One region of the Telluria sp. B2 genome, then DNA from elsewhere that is predicted to be linked to it. Evidence: predicted binding sites of a transcription regulator. Region 1 holds the regulator's gene; each other region holds the start of a gene.
What was found. The regulator LexA, encoded in region 1, represses DNA repair genes until DNA is damaged. The targets are predictions, from matches to a motif close to ACTGTATNNNNATACAGT.
Positions count from the first base shown of each region.

Region 1 (2,240 bases):
GGCAGAACTTCTTGCGCTTGAACAGCGGGTTCTGCTGTTTGCGCTTCAGTTTTTCTTTGGCTTTGTTTTTGTCGAACTTTTTACCGAATGCCATTTTGAGGCTCCTGTATATCTAAAAGGTGGGCCGCTGGGTAATTTAAGCGGCAGCACTGAAATCAATGATGTGAAACACCAGGGCTTTGCTGTTGCGGTTCTTCCTGGCCAGGAAGCCCGTGAACTGGTGGGCGGCGCCCAGCTCGGCGCTGGCGAAGCGGCCCGAAATCTCTCCCGCGGCGAACGCGGCAATCTCGAACTCGACCAGCCTCGGCACCCCTGCCTCGACCTGCTGCGAACTGTGCAGCAGGATTGCGGACACGACCGGCACGCCGGCGGGGGTATAGCGCAGTACGTCGCGTTCAGCGATGGTGGCGACGACTTGTAGCTGGTTCACTTCTCAGCGGGCCTGAGCCCGTTCACGATCCTGGCGAAAAACCTTAGGCAGCGGCGGCCGGGGCAGCAGCCGGAGCTTCTGCGCGGTGGCTCTTGGCTGCGTCTTCGCGCTGTACCGACTTCATCATTGGCGACGGAGCGGTTTCAGCCTTCTTCATCTTCACGGTCAGGTGACGCAGCACGGCATCATTGAACTTGAATGCGGTTTCCAGCTCGACCAGGGTCTCGTTGTCGCACTCGATGTTCATGCAGATGTAGTGTGCCTTCGGCAGCTTCTGGATCTGGTAAGCCATCTGGCGACGGCCCCAGTCTTCCACGCGATGGATGTTACCGCCGCGGCTGGTCACCGTGGTCTTGTAACGCTCGATCATCGCCGGGACTTGCTCGCTTTGGTCCGGGTGGACGATAAAAACGATTTCATAATGACGCATGCAACACTCCTTGAGGACGTTTAAACAAATGCCCACCTCGGCGTCAAGACGAGTGTGGGAAGGGAAAGCCTGCAATTATAACCCGAAGCGGGCAGCAACACAATCGGCGGCCGGCGTACCCCTTTCGCGACAGCAGCCGTCCGGAAATTCCAGCGAAAACAACGATTTCCCTTGCATTTACAGAAGCACTGTACAAAAATACAGTCTGAATCGATAACCAGTGGTACACCCATGCTCAAGCTCACTGCAAGGCAAGAACAGATCCTGAACCTGATCAAGGAAGCGATCGACAACACCGGCTTCCCGCCGACCCGCGCCGAGATCGCGAAGGAATTGGGCTTCAAGTCGGCCAACGCGGCCGAGGAGCACCTGCAGGCGCTCGCGCGCAAAGGCGCGATCGAGATCGTCTCGGGCACCTCGCGCGGGATTCGCCTGATCGGCGCGGCATCGGAGCCGGCCGTCCCGGCCATTCCCCCTGCCCTGCTGATGTCGCTGCCCCTGGTCGGCCGTGTCGCGGCAGGTTCGCCCATCCTCGCGCAGGAACACGTGGAAGCAACCTACAACGTCGACCCGGCCATGTTCGGCGCCCGCCCCGACTTCCTGCTGAAGGTGCGCGGCTGGTCGATGCGCGACGCCGGCATCATGGACGGCGACTTCCTGGCGGTCAAGAAGGTCGACAGCGCCAAGAACGGCCAGATCGTCGTGGCCCGCCTGGGCGAAGACGTGACCGTCAAGCGCTACCGCAAGACCGGCGACGTGATCGAACTGCTGCCGGAAAATCCGGACTTCAAGGTGATCCGCGTCGAGCCGGACGACGAGTTCGCCCTCGAGGGGCTGGCTGTGGGTTTGATGCGCAGCTGGCACTGAGCCGCAGATGAAAGAAAAGGCCGCTTGATGCGGCCTTTTTTGATTTTGCAGGGTGGGGTCTCGACCCCACGCGGTACGACGCCTGCGAATCGCCAGCTCATTCCCTGGCCCCGGTTTTGTAGGGTGGACACCTGTGTCCACGCGGTACAAGGCGAGCAGGCCGGGCGCTCTGCCGGCAGATTGGCGGCCGGGGCTACGCGACGCTTTGCGGCAGCTCATCCGTCCTACAGCGTGGACACAGGTGTCCACCCTACGAAAAACAAAGGCCGCTGACGCGGCCTTTTTTACTCCAACACGGCCTTACTTCGTTCGCACCGACTCGTCCTTCGGCGCCTTGGTCACGATCGCATTGTGCTCGGCGATATACGCCTCGGTCGCGCCGCGCCAGACCGCCACGTCGGCCAGCACCATCTTGGCGCCGACCTTGGCTTCTTCCGACAGGTTTTCCTGGACCTGGGCCAGGTGCTTCTTCGCCTGCTGCATCTCCGCCAGGTTCATCAGCTTGGCGATGTC
Region 1 covers NZ_CP196525.1:1,736,212-1,738,451, reverse strand. The annotation lists gene rpsR (30S ribosomal protein S18) at 1-94, opposite strand, end outside; gene priB (primosomal replication protein N) at 137-430, opposite strand; gene rpsF (30S ribosomal protein S6) at 474-860, opposite strand; gene lexA (transcriptional repressor LexA) at 1,092-1,727, shown strand; gene ACSUZJ_RS07750 (tetratricopeptide repeat protein) at 2,028-2,240, opposite strand, start outside.

Region 2 (2,240 bases), 2.0 Mb from region 1:
CACGACCGAACCTGATGTCGTCGCGCCGTACCGCCGGCGAGGAAAACATCCTTGCCATGCTCGAGCGCGACTCGGCCCGGCGCGTGGGCGGACGCATCTCGAGCCCACGCCTGGCCTGGTATTGCACCGCGGCCGCGTTCGCCGGCATCCTGGTCGGTGTCGTCGCCTGGCTGGCCTACGACAACCACACCACCGCCACGGCCATGCAGGTCGAAGCCGAGCGCGTCGTCGAAAATCCGGCGCCGCCGTCCCCGCCCGCACTGTCTCCCGAGGCGGCCCCGCCCGAGCCTGTACCTGTGCAGCTTGCCGAAGCGCCGGCCGCCGCCCTCATCGTCGACCAGCCGCAGGACCGGCCTGCCGGCCCACCGCCGCTGGTCATGCTGCCGCCGGAAGAGACCAGCGCCGCGAAACCCGCGGTCCAGGTCAAGCAGGCGCCGCCCGTGCCGAAGGCCGAAGCGGCAAGCTTGCCGAAGCCGGCGCCGGCACCGAAAACCGCCAGCGTGGAGAGCGCGAAGAAGACGGAGAAACCGGCGAAGGTCGAGAAGGCCGACAGGACGCCGAAGCCTGCCAGGGCCGTCAAGGCGGAGAAAGCCGGGAGAACCGACAAAGCCGAGAAAGCCGGGAGAACCGACAAAGCCGAGAAAGCCCAGCGCCCCGCGGCGCGCGCCGCCAAGCCGCCGGCCCGCACCGCCGTTGCCGACAAGACATCGGCGCGCAACCGCAAGAACGCGCAGGCAAGCAGCGCCGACACCGCGGTCGACAACGACGTTGCCCTGATCTCGGCCATCATCCAGCACTCGGAGCGCCATCGTGGCGAGCGTGCGCCGGCGGCAGCGTGCACAGGCGCGAAATGCCCGGCGCCACCGCCCAAGCCCTGATGTGGCAAAAAACCACGGCCCAAGGGTTTCGTCGCTGAAACTGCTGGGCCGATGACACGGCGTGGCGCTATACTGGATAGAAGCACAGTGTCGCGTCTCGCAATGAACAGGGTTCTGGAAAACGAGTTTTATTACCTGGACAATTTCCAGGGCGTCCTGGACTGGATCGGACAGCGCTACGACGACCTGCTGACCGACGAGGAACGGGCTTTTATCGCAGCATTTACCGCGCTGCCGCAGCCGGCGCGCGCCCTGTTCGTGCGCATGGTCATGCGCAAGGGCACGCTGTTTCGCGCCAGTAAGCTGCGCTACGCCGAGATCGGCTGCCCGGTCGAGGCGGCCCAGCACCTGCTCGCCACCGGCTGGGTCGAACGCGATCCCGTCATCTCCCTCGACGAATTGTTCGACCTGCTGGCGAAACCCGAGATCGCCGCCGCCTTCGGCCCCCATCTGCATCAGAAGACCGCAAGAAAGGCCGAGCAGCTCGAAGCGCTGCGCGCCGCATTCGCCGACGACCGCGCCTTCTCCGCCTGGCACCCGGACTGCGACGACCTGGCCCTGCGCATCCACGTCAAGCCGCTATGCGACCGCCTGCGCCTGGTCTTCTTCGGCAACCTCCACCAGGACTGGACCGAGTTCGTGCTGTCCGACCTGGGCCTGTTCCGCTACGAACAGGTCGAGTTTTCGACAGCCTCGCGCGGCTTTCGCGACCGCCGCGACATCGACCACTACCTCCAGATGCACGCCTGCAAGGAGCGCTTCGCCGAGGGCCTGGAGCCACTGGACGACATCGCGCGCGACCTGCCCAGCCACGCCTTCCACAACGACTGGCTGGAAAGCCGGCGCGAAAAGCTGCTGTTCCAGATCGGCCAGCACTACGAAAAGCAGAAGGACTGGGAGAATGCCCACGCGCTGTTTGCGCGCTGCCGCTTTCCCGGCGCCCGGGGACGGGCGATCCGGGTACTGGAAAAGGCCGAACGCTACAACGAAGCCTGGGAACTCCTGAGCGCGGCCCAGAGCGCGCCGGAGAGCGACGCCGAGCGCCAGCACCTGCTGCGCATCGGGCCGCGCCTGGCGCGCCGCCTCGGCCACCCGAAGACCATCGCGCGGCGCATCGAGCCCGTCCGCCTCGACGTCTGCCTGCCGATGCCGGCGGGCGACTGGTGGGTCGAGGGCGTGGTGCGCGAGCACCTGGCCTGCGAGGAGGCGCCGGTGTTCTACGTCGAGAACGTGCTGGCCAATGCGCTGTTCGGGCTCCTGTGCTGGCGCGCCATCTTCGCGGCCATCCCGGGCGCTTTTTTCCACCCCTTCCACCGCGGGCCGGCCGATTTGTACAGCCCCGACTTCGCCCAGCGCCGCGCC
Region 2 covers NZ_CP196525.1:3,686,509-3,688,748, forward strand. The annotation lists gene ACSUZJ_RS16380 (hypothetical protein) at 15-878, shown strand; gene ACSUZJ_RS16385 (VRR-NUC domain-containing protein) at 981-2,240, shown strand, end outside.
Region 2: ACSUZJ_RS16385 (VRR-NUC domain-containing protein) is a predicted target of LexA. The motif match lies at 950-967, and genes of this name have one in related genera.

Region 3 (2,240 bases), 180 kb from region 1:
GGGTCGATTCCTCGGCCACCGTGACCAGCGGCGTGTACTGCAGCAGCGCCAGCGCCGCCGCGTGCAGGGCCTCGGCTTCGCGCTCGGGCGCGCGCACGTGCAGGCGCGCCTCGGGCATGAGCATCAGGACGCCGCCGCGGCGCATGCCGTGACTGACCCCGGCGGCGCGCGCGGCCGGTGACGCCGCCAGCACGCGCTCCTGCTCGAGCACGACGCTGCCGGCGTCACCCGACCAGTTCGGGCTGAAGACCTCGAGCGGTAACAGGGGCAGGTGCAGGCCGATCCACAAACGCATGACGTTGGAGCAAAGAAGGAGTGAGTGGAAGGAACAGGGGCGCGTCGCGCTGCGGCCCCCGGCGCTTGACGAAGCCGAGCTCGAGCCCGCCGGCGGCGGGCCGCAGCGACAGGCGCAGCGGCGCCGGCGAGGAATCCTGGGCGGCGGCGAGCGGGCGCATCATGAAGAACAGGGTTTCGCCGCTCTGCGCCGCCAAGTGCAGCCGGCGCAGGCTGTCGCCGCGCACGTGGTTGGTCCAGAAGAGCAAGGCCCCGCAACTGCCGCTGCGCAGCACCTGCTCGGCCGCCCATAGCGCATCGTTGGTGCGGCTGCTGCGCAGCCAGATCAGCTGCGCGGGCGGCACGCCGAGCGCGGCCAGCGCCAGCGCCTGGGGCGGATGGGGCGGCTGCAGCAGCACGATGCGGCGCGCCGCCACCTCGGCCAGGGCCGGACGCAGCAGGCGCATTTCGCCGATGCCGGGCTGTTGCAGCAGCAGGTCGACCAGGGTGCCGGTCGGCCAGCCGCCGCCCGGCAACTGCTTCGACAGCACCGGGTGTCCGGTGTCGACACAGCGCGTGCCGGCGCGCGCGAGCTGCGAGGCGAGCCATAGCGAAGGATGCAATTCTTCCGGCGCAGCATGGTGTTGTAAGCAAGACATGATTAGGGGCAATGCAAAAGTACTGGATGGATATACAGTACTCGGTCGTTCAGCTTTTGGCAAGATGTGTATATTCTGTCCATGCAGGATTTCACCTTGTCCCTGTGCCCGCGCAAGCCTACGCTCTACGAAGGAGCCGCCTCCCGTCTCTCCGACTTGCATCAAAAGGTGAAATAATGGCGCTTCCCTCATTATTCGCCTGACAATGTCCGTAGCTCTCTTCTACCCGTCGTACACAACGCAAGACCGAGGCCAGCCATGACCACCATCCAGCTGGTCGGCGCCATCCTGTTCGCCTGCGCACTCATCCATACTTTCGCGGCCAAGGGTTTCGAGATCCTGGCCGACCGCCATCCGCGCCACGCGGGCCTGTTCCACCTGCTGGGCGAAGTCGAGGTCGTGTTCGGTTTCTGGGCCTTCGTCCTGATCGCGGCGATGGCCCTGGTCTCCGGTCCCGATGCCGCCATCGACTACGCCGAGTCGCGCCACTACACCGAGCCCCTGTTCGTCTTCACCGTCATGGTGATCGCCGCCTCGCGTCCCGTGCTCGACGCGGTGCGCGCGCTGCTGCGCACCACGGCGCGCCTGGCGCCGGTGCGCACCGAGGTGGCGCTGGCCTGGCTCGGCCTGGCGCTGGTGCCGCTGGCCGGCTCCCTGATCACGGAACCGGCGGCGATGACGCTGGCGGCCCTGATGCTGGCGCCCCAGGTGTTCCGGCCTGGCGTTCCCGAGGCGCTGAAATACGGCGCGCTGGGCGTCCTGTTCGTCAACGTCTCGATCGGCGGCACCCTGACCTCGTATGCCGCGCCGCCGGTGCTGATGGTGGCCGGCACCTGGGGCTGGGACAGCGCCTACATGTTCACCCACTTCGGCTGGCGCGCGGCCCTGGCCGTGTTCATCAACGCCACCGTCATCGTCCTGCTGCTGCGCCGCCACCTGGCGCCGGCCGCCGCCGTCCCGGAAGACAGGACGGTGCCGCTGAAGGTCTCGCTGATCCACCTGGCCTTCCTGGCCGCCGTGGTGCTGCTGGCTCACCATCCGGTGCTCTTCCTCGGCCTGTTCATGCTGTTCCTGGGCTTCACCCGTGCATACGAACGGCACCAGGATCCGCTGATCCTGAAGGAAGGTTTATTGGTCGGCTTTTTCCTGGCAGGCCTGGTGGTGCTTGGCGGCATGCAGCAATGGTGGCTGCAGCCCATCGTGTCCAGCCTGGGCCCGACCGCGCTGTTCTTCGGCGCGCTGGGGCTGACTGCCATTACCGACAATGCCGCCCTCACCTATCTCGGCTCGCTGATCGCGGGCCTGTCC
Region 3 covers NZ_CP196525.1:1,553,832-1,556,071, reverse strand. The annotation lists gene ACSUZJ_RS06955 (Y-family DNA polymerase) at 1-295, opposite strand, end outside; gene imuA (translesion DNA synthesis-associated protein ImuA) at 225-932, opposite strand; gene ACSUZJ_RS06945 (putative Na+/H+ antiporter) at 1,191-2,240, shown strand, end outside.
Region 3: imuA (translesion DNA synthesis-associated protein ImuA) is a predicted target of LexA. The motif match lies at 954-971, and genes of this name have one in related genera.